DNA from 2 places in the Dickeya ananatis genome. Region 1 is predicted to be linked to the other one. Evidence: predicted binding sites of a transcription regulator. Region 1 holds the regulator's gene; the other holds the start of a gene.

Region 1 (6,170 bases):
GCGCACCAGTGACAATCCGGAATATAAATATTCTCTGGCATTTGTCGGCTACACCGAGGAAAGCGAAGGCGCGGTGATCGAACTGACCTACAACTGGGGTGTAGACAGCTATGACATGGGTACCGCCTTTGGTCATATTGCCCTGGGTGTGGATGATGTTGCCGGAGCGTGTGAGCGTATTCGTCAGGCGGGCGGCAAAGTGACCCGTGAAGCAGGCCCGGTCAAAGGCGGCACGACGGTGATCGCCTTCGTTGAAGACCCAGATGGCTACAAGATAGAACTGATTGAGCGTTCACAAGCCGGTCAGGGCCTGGGTAACTGATTCTATCCTTGTCTGTTCAGGTGCCGACGGCACCTGCCTTTTCCGGGGGACAATGCCATGTCCGGCTGCTGCATCCCCCGACACAATTTGCCATAATGCGCACTGCATGTTGCTGAAGAAATAAGAAACGAATGGCTGAGAAAAATAACCTGAATGCGCTGAATGCGCGTTTTCGTGGCTTTTACCCTGTGGTGATTGACGTTGAAACCGCCGGATTCAACGCGAAAACTGATGCGCTGCTGGAAATTGCAGCCGTAACGCTGAAAATGGATGAAAGCGGTTGGTTACAGCCGGACGACACCTTACATTTTCATATCGAACCCTTTGAAGGCGCGATTCTGCGGCCTGAAGCGCTGGCGTTTAACGGTATCGACCCGACCAATCCTCTGCGCGGTGCGGTGAGTGAATATGACGCCCTGCATGACATTTTTAAAGCCGTTCGCAAAGGTATCAAAGACCAGAATTGTAATCGTGCGATCATCGTGGCGCATAACGCGACCTTCGATCACAGCTTTCTGATGGCGGCGGCTGAACGTTGTGGGCTGAAACGCAACCCATTCCACCCGTTTGCCACTTTTGATACCGCCGCGCTCAGCGGGTTGGTGCTGGGGCAAACCGTGTTGGCCAAAGCCTGTATTGCCGCGGAGATCCCTTTCGACGCCAGTCAGGCACATTCGGCACTGTATGATACCGAGCGTACCGCACAGCTGTTTTGTGAACTGGTCAATCGGTGGAAACGGATGGGGGGTTGGCCGCTGGCGGGCGGTGTCGGCGATACCGAAGACGCGCCACTGGCTGTCGACGAAGAATAAGGCGGTACAGCTACTGCTCACACGCTGTCCTATGCTGGCGTAAAACAACGATAAACAGGCTGTCAGGCAGCTCAATGCTGCCTGACAATAAGGAAGACTACTGCTGGCCTTCCTGCTCGGAACGGTGTTTGTCGGCAGTCTCTTTAATCAACTTTTGCAGTTCGCCGCGCTGATACATCTCAATCACGATGTCGCAACCGCCAACCAATTCACCATCCACCCACAACTGCGGGAATGTCGGCCAATTGGCATATTTCGGCAATTCGGCGCGGATATCCGGGTTCTGCAAAATATCTACATAGGCAAAACGTTCGCCACACGCCGACAACGCCTGTACTGCCTGAGCAGAAAAACCGCAGCTTGGCAGTTTGGGAGAGCCTTTCATGTACAGCAGAATCGGGTTTTCAGCAATCTGGCGCTGAATTTTTTCAAGTGTCGTTGTCGTCATTCTATTGCTTCCTCAAGCGCGTGATGAACGGCCCTTCAGGACCGCTCATATGACTCGCGGCAAACCGTGGCATACCGCTTCTTTTGTTTTGTATTCTAACGATAGCGACGGCCACAAAAAAACGCTATCTTTTATAGGGTTTTATCCGGGCGACGCGTAACGGTACAAAGCGACGCCAAATCGCCTGATAATTAAGCAGCAAACGCTGTTGTTAACGTTTTCTCACTATTTTGTAGTAGGATTATTCTATCTCCCGCTTTTTTATCAGGTCATTTTCGGGAATACTGTGAAGATTGAACGATTGAGGACAACATTCGGTCAGAACTATCATGCGGTTATTTATTACGCTCTTTTTATTATTTTTCAGTAATCTATTTTCTGGTCTGGCGCTGGCTAATCCGCATGGCGGTGCAGTGTTACCTCGCAAATCTGGCGTAGAAACGGCAAATAAAGCGCTTGATGAATCCAAAAAGAACAAAGTTACCAAAAACGCCAACAAAAAAGGTGCGGAGCCGACGCACGGCAAAAAACCGGAGAAAAACGCGAAGTCTACGCCAGCCAAAACCGTAGCCAGCCATGATAAAAATGCAAAGTCGCACAATGACAAGAAGTCTGCGGACAAAAAGTCGGTGGCGGCCGTAGCGCATTCCCCTCATACAAAATCGCAGCCTGAGAAAAGCACGCATACTGCCAGTACTCATACCACTAACAGTGCTCATGCAACTAAAGCGGTATTAGCTAAAACGGCAAAAAAAGAAACAACAAAGAAAGAGACGCTGGCGCAAGCTAAAACCAGCCACAAAGCCCATGAGCTGGCGGTGGCTAAAAGCGCACACAAAAAAGGTAAAGCGGCGGTCGACGAAGAAGATGAGGTAGCGGCCACATCTTCACATGGTAAAAGTAAGAAAGGTAAACACGATAAAGCGGCGCTGACCATCAGTGCTGCTCACCAAAAACGCTATCAGCACGCTAAATTGACTGCCATGAACAAGCTGATGAGCCAAATCGGTAAACCTTATCATTGGGGCGGTTCAACACCTTATTCAGGTTTTGATTGCAGCGGGCTGGTGTATTACGCCTATAAAGATGTGGTAAAAATCCCGATTCCGCGCACCGCCAATGAGATGTTCCACCTGCGTGACGCGGCTCCCATCAAGAAAAGCGAACTGGAAAGTGGCGACCTGGTGTTCTTTCGTATCACCAACCGCGGCGCTGCCGACCACGTTGGCGTCTACCTGGGCAATGGCCGTTTCATCCAGTCACCGCGATCGGGTTCCGATATCAAGATCAGTAAATTGAGTGAAGATTACTGGCAGGATCATTATGTCGGCGCTCGCCGCGTGGTGACACCGAAGACCATTCGCTAACAGTGATTCGCCAGATAATCACCGGCTAAACGACCTAATGAATAACGAGAAAAGGGGCACTAGCCCCTTTTCTGTTTTCTTTTTCTACACCGGCGATCTGCTATCAGTTCAATACCGCAGTGAAACCAAAGACAATGATCACCGCCAACGCAACCAACGTACTACACAGTGACATTTTCAAATTTGTATCCATCGTATTCTCCTGTATGTGACTGATGATCGCCGTCATCCCGTTACGTCTGAATCAGCACCGTATCCCGGCGGATGGGGAAACACACAAAGTATAGGTCTATTATGACCCGACTGAAGTCAAAAAACCGGTTTCTGCGTCACAGAGATAACACAAATTGCCTCTTCCCCTTTCGCTCTAAATCGGCCAAAATCCGCAGTTTACCGTGTACACTGCGTTGGTCGAAGCGTCAGCCCTCCCTTCAAGCTACACACCTCGGCATGTCTCCTACTGAAATGTTGCCTTGTTGTCCAGCAGGAGCAAAATTCACGCAGGCAAACGATTAACAACATATTTACTGCTGTAACAGACCCACGACTGTAACAGATGAGTTCAGGAGTCACTTTAGATGGCAACGATTAAAGATGTGGCAAAACGCGCAGGCGTTTCAACCACAACCGTATCACACGTGATTAATAAAACACGTTTCGTCGCCGAAGAGACCAAGGCTGCGGTACGCGCAGCTATTGATGAATTGCATTATTCACCCAGTGCGGTGGCCCGAAGCCTGAAAGTCAACCACACCAAATCCATCGGACTGCTGGCCACCTCCAGCGAAGCCCCCTATTTCGCTGAAATTATCGAAGCGGTGGAAAACAGCTGCTACGCCAGAGGCTATACGCTGATTCTGTGTAACTCTCACAATAATCAGGATAAACAGCGTGCTTATCTGTCCATGCTGGCGCAAAAACGTGTTGATGGCCTGCTGGTGATGTGTGCCGAGTACCCGCCTGAACTGCTGTCAATGCTGGCGGATTATCGCCACATCCCGATGGTCGTCATGGATTGGGGCGGAGCTCACAGCGATTTCACCGATACCATTGTTGATAATGCGTTTGCCGGTGGGTATATGGCCGGTCGTTATCTGATTGAGCGCGGGCACCGCGATATCGGCGCCATCCCCGGATCTCAGGGGCGCAATACTGGCAGCGGGCGTTATCTGGGCTTTCTGAAAGCGCTGAAAGAGGCGGATATTCCTCTACGTGAAGAGTGGGTGGTTCAGGGTGACTTTGAACCCGAATCAGGCTACAAAGCCATGCACCAGATTCTGGCGCAAAAACAGCGACCGACGGCGGTATTCTGCGGCGGCGATATTATGGCTATGGGGGCGATTTGTGCAGCGGATGAACTGGGCCTGCGTGTACCGCAGGATATTTCGGTGATCGGTTACGACAATGTGCGCCACTCCCGCTATTTTACGCCAGCGCTCACGACCATTCATCAGCCTAAGGAACGACTGGGACAAGCGGCATTCTCCATGTTGCTTGACCGCATCACCAGCAAACGCGAGGAAGCGCAAACCATCGAAGTCCACCCGACGCTGATCGAGCGTCGTTCTGTTGCCGACGGTCCATATCTCGATTACCGCCGTTAATGAATTAGCCAGACGATTTCGTTATCACTCGCAGGTGTGTCAACCGCCGCCATACCGCGCTGTAAAGCGCCAAAGCGTGCCTCCCTGGCACCCTAATATAGAACGCAATGTGCTGCTTTAGCCCGATGAATCTTGTCGACGGGTTAAAGCAGTCATACACTTGTCACTGTCATTGACGACAATAACCATGATCAGACGATGCTTTTAGCAGTACGCATCGCCTTACTTTTTCTACCCCACTAATGACTGTTGCACCGTTTGTCACGGCCGGGGTAGACGCCTTTCGTGTCGGCTTGTCTCTTATTTTCCTCTGAGGCTCTCAGGGATAGACGATGACGTGTGGAATGGGTACATCGAATACCCTCCCCATCGCCATAGTTGTCTGGTTTATCCCGTATAACGCATGTATCTGGCAAGGTAGGGAGAAGTTATGAGTTCATCTTATGTGGAGGATCTGGGTACCCCCAGTCAACCCTGGTTCCAACTGGTTAATGAAATGTTATCGGCCGCTGATATCGCCATTAACGGTTCGCGACCGTTTGATATTCAGGTCAAAAACCCTGAACTGTACAAGCGCATATTGCGTGACGGGTCACTGGGTCTGGGCGAAAGTTACATGGATGGCTGGTGGGAATGTGAACGGCTGGACATGTTTTTCCACCGTGCGATACGCGCCGGGCTGGAGAAGCAACTGCCCCAGCGTTGGCAGGATACGCTACGGATACTGATGGCGCGCCTGACCAATCTGCAATCGCGTCGGCGGGCATGGATTGTGGGTAAGGAGCATTACGACCTCGGTAATGATCTTTTTAGCCTGATGCTAGACCCGTACATGCAGTACTCCTGTGGTTACTGGAAACAAGCCGAAACCCTGGAGCAGGCACAACAAGATAAGCTGCGCCTCATTTGCGAGAAATTGCAGTTACGCCGCGGGATGACACTGCTGGATATCGGCTGCGGCTGGGGCGGTCTGGCTGAATTTGCCGCCCGCCATTACGGTGTTAGCGTAACCGGTGTGACTATCTCCCGCGAGCAACAGGCATTGGCGCAGCAGCGCTGTCAGGATTTGGATGTCACCATTCTGCTACAGGACTACCGCGATCTGAATCGGCAGTTTGACCGTATCGTTTCCGTCGGCATGTTCGAACATGTCGGCCCGAAAAATTACGATACCTACTTCCAGGTGGTCAGAAAAAACCTCAAATCCACCGGCCTGTTCCTGTTGCATACCATTGGCGCAAACGAAACCAGCCTGAAGGTTGATGCCTGGATAGACAAATACATCTTCCCTAATGGCTGTTTACCCTCAGTGCAGCATATCGCCCAGCACAGCGAGCCTTATCTGGTCATGGAAGACTGGCACAATTTCGGCGCGGACTATGACCGAACCCTTATGGCCTGGCACGAGCGCTTCCAGCAGCACTGGCCCACCTTGTCAGCACGCTACCCCGAGCGCTTCCGGCGGATGTTCAGTTATTACCTTAACGCCTGTGCTGGCGCGTTTCGCGCACGCAACATCCAACTCTGGCAGGTGTTATTCAGTGTCGAAGGAATTGAAGGCGGCATGCGCGTGGCGCGATGACTGGGTGGGCGGCATATCGCCCACGCTCCCCCACC
Region 2 (6,170 bases), 1.3 Mb from region 1:
CAGGGTACGCTACCCGGCGGCAGGTCGAAATTTTGCTGCAAAAATGCCTGATGCATATCATCCAAATGGTCAAACGCCACCACTGGCGCACGCAGCAGTGCAGAACGCGTTACCCCGTTAGGAAAGTAGCGATTGGCGAAGCCTGGCGAGGCGACGAACAGATAATCCAGCGCGCCCAGTTTATCCACCAGACAGCTTGGCAGCGGCTGTGGCTGAATACTCACGGCCCCCACCACTTCACCCCGGCGCAGGCGCTCCTGGGTTCGGGTTTCATCTTCCACCTGCAAATTCAACCTGATGGGGGAGTCCACCAGTACAGGTTGCAGGGCGGGTAACAGCCAGGTCGCCAGACTGTCGGCGTTGACCGCCAGAGACAGCAAGAGTGGGGTTTCATTGCTGTTTTCATTGCCCAGCCACTCTTCTTCCAGTAATTCCACCTGATGCAGCAAGGCCAGCAACTTCTGCCCTTGTTCGGTCGGACGCGGCGGAATCGTTCTTACCAGTAGTGGCTGGCCGAACAGGTTCTCCAACTGTTTGATGCGTTGCGAGACGGCGGACTGCGTAATACAGAGTTTTTGTGCGGCGCGCTCAAAGCCACGCTCACGGATCACGGCGTCCAGCGCCTGAAGCGTGCGATAGTCCGGGCGTTTCATGAAGGTGAAGATTCCTTTGCGTAAAAACTATATTTGGCAATATGCCACATTTTTGTGAGGTATCGCCGAAAAAAATCGCCCGGCCTGCCGCCGTGAGACTGAAATATTACCGTACCTGACAGGCAGGGCTCTCCTTTTGACTATGGCATGCCCTATAATACGCACACGTTTTCGTAGCTACAGGCATAAGCACATCATGACGCAGGATGAACTGAAAAAAGCCGTTGGTTGGGCCGCACTCGACTATGTTCGCCCCGGTACTATCGTTGGCGTGGGAACCGGCTCTACCGCCGCTCACTTTATTGACGCACTGGGGTCTATCAAGCATCAAATTGAAGGTGCGGTTTCAAGCTCTGACGCTTCTACCGCCAAGCTCAAAAGTCTGGGGATTCCGGTTTTTGACTGTAATGATGTGGACGTGCTTGATGTCTACGTCGACGGCGCTGATGAAATCAATCCACACATGCAGATGATCAAAGGCGGCGGTGCCGCATTGACTCGGGAAAAAATCGTGGCGGCGATCGCGCGTCAGTTCGTGTGTATCGTCGATGCGTCCAAACAGGTTGATGTGCTGGGGCGTTTCCCGTTGCCGGTGGAAGTTATCCCGATGGCGCGCGCTTATGTGGCCCGTGAACTGGTCAAACTGGGTGGTCAGCCGGTGTATCGTGATGGGGTTATCACTGACAACGGCAACATTATTCTGGATGTGCACAATATGGATCTGTCGGATGCGGTGGCGATGGAAAATCGCATCAATAGTCTGGCTGGCGTGGTAACGGCGGGGTTGTTTGCTAACCGCGGTGCGGATGTCGCGCTGGTGGGGACCGCCGATGGGGTGAAAACCGTTCGCCTGAAATAAGTCATTCCTGACGCAACCTATTCTGGCCACAACAGTGTCGAAGCAATTCCACTGAAAGTGTGCCATGAAAGAGTGCCATTGTTGTTATCTCTCGCAGAGGTCCGGCCACGTTAACGGCGGCCGGATTTTTTTACCTAAAAAATCCGACTTTCTCTAACGGCTCATTTTTGGTACTTAATATCAGTTTTTCTTATTTCGCATCATCCCTGTCTGGTCTTGCTGGGGGTTGGCAGTATTTTTTGCCATGAAATCACCGACGGGTGGGGGTAAGAAAAAACGCGAAGGCAATCGTTTGTATTGCCGCCTGCGTATTTTTTGTTATGTTTGCACAGACCGGTTTGCAAACCGTCATATCTGAAGTCTGAAAATAAGGTCGGGAAATGGCAAAGGTATCACTGGAAAAAGATAAGATTAAGTTCCTGCTGCTGGAGGGGGTACACCCGAATGCGCTGGAGAATCTGCGTGCAGCAGGTTACACCAATATTGAATACCATAAAGGGGCGCTTGACCCGGAAGCGCTGAAAGCGTCGATTCGTGACGCGCACTTTGTGGGGATTCGATCGCGTACGCATCTGACGGAAGACATTTTCGCAGCCGCTGAAAAACTGGTGGCTGTGGGTTGTTTTTGTATCGGCACGAATCAGGTTGAGCTGTCGGCTGCAACCAAACGTGGCATCCCGGTCTTCAACGCACCTTTTTCCAATACTCGCTCCGTAGCCGAAATGGTTATCGGTGAACTGCTGCTGTTGTTGCGCGGCATTCCGACTGCTAACGCTAAAGCGCATCGTGGTATCTGGCACAAACAGGCGGTTGGCTGCTTTGAGGCTCGCGGTAAGAAGCTCGGTATCATTGGTTATGGTCACATCGGTACCCAACTTGGGATCCTGGCTGAAAGCCTGGGGATGCATGTCTATTTCTACGATATCGAAAGCAAATTGCCGTTGGGGAATGCCCAGCAGGTTCGCCATTTGTCTGAACTGCTGAATATGAGTGATGTGGTCAGTCTGCATGTGCCGGAAACCGACAGTACCCAGAATATGATCGGCGCCAACGAACTAGCATTGATGAAGCCAGGTTCGATTTTGATCAACGCATCACGCGGTACCGTGGTCGATATTCCGGCATTGAGCGACGCTCTTGCCAATAAGCACCTTTCTGGTGCGGCTATCGACGTGTTCCCGCAGGAACCGGCAACCAACAGTGACCCGTTCCTGTCGCCGCTGTGCGAATTCGATAACGTGATCCTGACACCGCATATTGGTGGTTCGACGGAAGAAGCGCAGGAGAATATTGGTATCGAGGTTGCCGGGAAACTGGTGAAATACTCTGATAACGGTTCTACCTTGTCTGCTGTCAACTTCCCGGAAGTATCGTTGCCGACGCACAGCGATCGTGCCAGCCGTCTGCTGCACATCCATGAAAACCGTCCGGGTATCATGACGCAGATTAACAACATCTTTGCTGAGCAGGGCATTAACATTGCCGCACAGTATCTGCAGACCAGCCCGACCATCGGTTATGTGGTTATCGATGTGGAAACGGACGGTGCTGATACCGCGCTGCAACTGATGAAATCTATCCCCGGCACTATTCGTGCCCGCTTGCTGTACTAAGTAGCGAGTAGCAAGTCGGTGGTAGCCGACGGCATATTGCGTGGATGAAAAAGCCAGCCCGGCGGGCTGGCTTTTTTATGCTGACGCTGTCACTGGTGATTTGCACTCACAGTGTGATGACGAGCTTACCGCGCATATGGCCGTTCAGTAGGGTTTCGTGGGCCTGCTTGAGTGTTTCTGGTGTTAATCCGTTCAGGGTCTGGCTAAGGGTGCCCTGCAAGAGACCGTTATCCACCAGTTGCGCCACCTCATGCAGAATTTCTCCCTGACGAGCTATGTCCGGTGTGGTAAACATGCTGCGGGTAAACATGAACTCCCAGTGCAGCGCCGCGCTTTTTAACTTCAGTGCGTTTTGATCTAAAGGACGGGTATTTTCCACGATGGTACAGATATGTCCCATCGGGGCGATTAACTGACTGATGGCATCCCAATGACCGTCAGTGTCATTCAGGCAGAAAATGTAATCTACGTGCTCAATATTCTGCTTTTTCAGGTCATCAGCCAGATGGCGATAATCCACCACCAGATGTGCGCCACGGTCGCGGCACCATTGTGCTGAGTCGGGACGAGACGCCGTCGCGATGACGGTCACCTCGCTGCGTTGTGCCGCCAGTGAAATTGCCAGTGAACCGACGCCGCCAGCGCCGCCGATGATCAGCAGCGTTTTGCCTTTAGCCGCATGCTGAATATTCAGATGTTCAAATAGCCCTTCCCAGGCGGTCAGTGCTGTCAACGGCAAGGCGGCCGCTTCAGCCCAATTCAGTGAGGCGGGTTTGTGCGCGGCGATGCGGGCATCGACTAACTGATGGGTGCTGTTGCTGCCTGGGCGCGTAATATCACCGGCGTACCAGACTTCATCTCCGACGTTGAAGTTGCTGACACCTGAGCCGGTTTTTATCACGACGCCACTGGCATCCCACCCCAGAATGCGCGGATGTTGCAGACCGTTTCGACGTAATCCTGCGTGTACTTTGGTATCCACCGGATTAACCGACACCGCTTTTACGGCTACCAACAGGTCATACTCACCGGGCTGTGGTAATTCGGTCGTGATTTCTACGAAATTATCAGGAGAGCTGGGGTCAACGGCGATTGCTTTTACTGTCATGATCAATGTTTCCATCGTTGCGTGTTGGATGTAACGACAGTGTAGAACCCGTCGATAGTACTGATAAGATGGACAATCACTAACGACGTGTTCGACTGAGAAGAACAATCATGTTCAGACAATTGCAGGATATGGCGCTGTTCGCCCTGGTGGCTGAATGCGGCAGTTTTACCGAAGCGGCCAGGCAGGCTGGGATGGCCAAGTCGAGTCTCAGTTTACGAGTCAGTCAATTAGAGCAATCGTTGGGGTTACGGTTGTTCAATCGAACGACTCGCAAGCTGAACCTCACCTTTGCGGGGGAACGCTATCTGGTGCATTGCCAGGAAATGCGCCAGGCCAGCGAGCGTGCTGAGATGGCGATGCAACACTTACGGGATAAACCCAGTGGGCGCTTGCGAATAACCAGCCCAGCCGGATTAGGGGCGACGTTGTTGGCACGTTTGACCGCCGAGTTTCAGTCCCGCTTTCCGGCGGTGTCGCTGGAGATTGTGGTGGCTGATCGGGTCATTGATCTGGTGGAAGAAGGGTTCGATGCCGCATTGCGTACCGGTAAACCGCAGGATTCTTCCCTGATTGGTCGTTCTTTGGGACAAGTGCCGCATTATCTGGTGGCTTCTGACGCCTATCTGGCGGCATTTCCGCCGATTACGCACCCGCGTGAACTGCAAGCGCACCGGTGTATTGCGCACCGTGCCTGGCCGGAATGGGGATTTCGCCGGGAAGCAGAGTATTTTCTCTGGCGGTTGCCGCAATCTCACATTACCGACAATCTGCTGTATGCGCGTGCTTGTGTACTGGCGGGTGGCGGTATTACGTTGTTACCGGCATTTTTGTGCCGTGAGCAGATAGATAGCGGTGAGTTGGTTTGTCTTTTGTCGGAATGGCAGGCTGATACTAACGATCTCTATTTGATTTATCCTGGGCGCAGGTTGAATTCTCCCGCTCTGAATAGCTTTATTGATTTTGCACTGAGCTTTGACGCGTTGTGCGATTATTCTTCACGGTAAACCGTGCCGTTTTGCCAGGAAATACAGTAGGGGCAACGTACCCAGCAACGGCTTTCTTCTGCCCGTCAGTTATCGGCAGACTATCAGCGTACGGGCTACAACCTTCCTTTGCCATCTTTTGAATTTTCCCCTGCAAAGGCTAGTTTTCGGTTGATATCTCCGCCTGATATATGATGACTTCATCATAAAAAAGGAACCTGAGCGTTTCTATTTACCACTTATCAACAGAGCATGCTACAGTCGTCACGGTTTTTCTTTTTTAGAGAAACAACAATACAATTAAAATAAAATGTCGTTTTGTTTTGCGCTTTGGTGTGACGTTTGTTGCCTTACCGGACGCTGATGTGGCAGCAGCCGGTGTATGCCAGGGAGTACTAAATGGCGCAAAGCTATACGTGCTTCTGCTGTTGAGATAGTGGAAGTGTTCAGCATCTTGTAGTGAAAGTGAGAAATCGGAATGGCAGAACAAAAAGGAAATATTTCTTCGATAAATAACATTCGTCTTGTGACGCTGTTTATTACCCTGTTAACCATTATTCTGGTTCTGTTTGCTCTCTCAATTGGTACTGCCAGTTATTTTCTCAAACAGAGTAATGCCTCTCTGGAGCGGGCTAATCTGGTTTCCGATATCCGGGCTGGGGTCAGCAGCAGTATGGACCAACTGCGTGTTTCCCGTCAGTTGCTGGTTCAGGCCGTGGCATCGTCGCGTATCGGTGATACTGAGGCTTACAAACAGGCCTTTACCGAGGGTCTGGAACGCATCAAAAGCTCACAGAAGCGTTTTGATGAGTATATGGCGCGAACTGACAAATCCGCGCAAGAGACAGCCCTGGATTCTGAGTTGAGCGCCAACTATACCGCCTATCGTGACAAGATAATGTTGCCGATGGTGGAGTTTGTGCGTAACGGTGAATTCGAAAATACCATTGA

Evidence for each region. The regulator PurR, encoded in region 1, represses purine synthesis genes. The targets are predictions, from matches to a motif close to CANGCAAACGTTTGCNTG.
Region 2: serA (phosphoglycerate dehydrogenase) is a predicted target of PurR. The motif match lies at 1,794-1,811, and genes of this name have one in related genera.

The regions. Positions count from the first base shown of each region.
Region 1 covers NZ_CP040816.1:1,417,804-1,423,973, reverse strand. The annotation lists gene gloA (lactoylglutathione lyase) at 1-322, shown strand, start outside; gene rnt (ribonuclease T) at 454-1,134, shown strand; gene FGI04_RS06155 (Grx4 family monothiol glutaredoxin) at 1,232-1,582, opposite strand; gene FGI04_RS06150 (C40 family peptidase) at 1,912-2,949, shown strand; gene cydH (cytochrome bd-I oxidase subunit CydH) at 3,053-3,142, opposite strand; gene purR (HTH-type transcriptional repressor PurR) at 3,528-4,553, shown strand; gene cfa (cyclopropane fatty acyl phospholipid synthase) at 4,984-6,135, shown strand.
Region 2 covers NZ_CP040816.1:105,887-112,056, forward strand. The annotation lists gene FGI04_RS00450 (LysR family transcriptional regulator ArgP) at 1-653, opposite strand, end outside; gene rpiA (ribose-5-phosphate isomerase RpiA) at 850-1,512, shown strand; gene serA (phosphoglycerate dehydrogenase) at 1,893-3,125, shown strand; gene FGI04_RS00465 (zinc-binding alcohol dehydrogenase family protein) at 3,232-4,233, opposite strand; gene FGI04_RS00470 (LysR family transcriptional regulator) at 4,344-5,240, shown strand; gene FGI04_RS00475 (methyl-accepting chemotaxis protein) at 5,698-6,170, shown strand, end outside.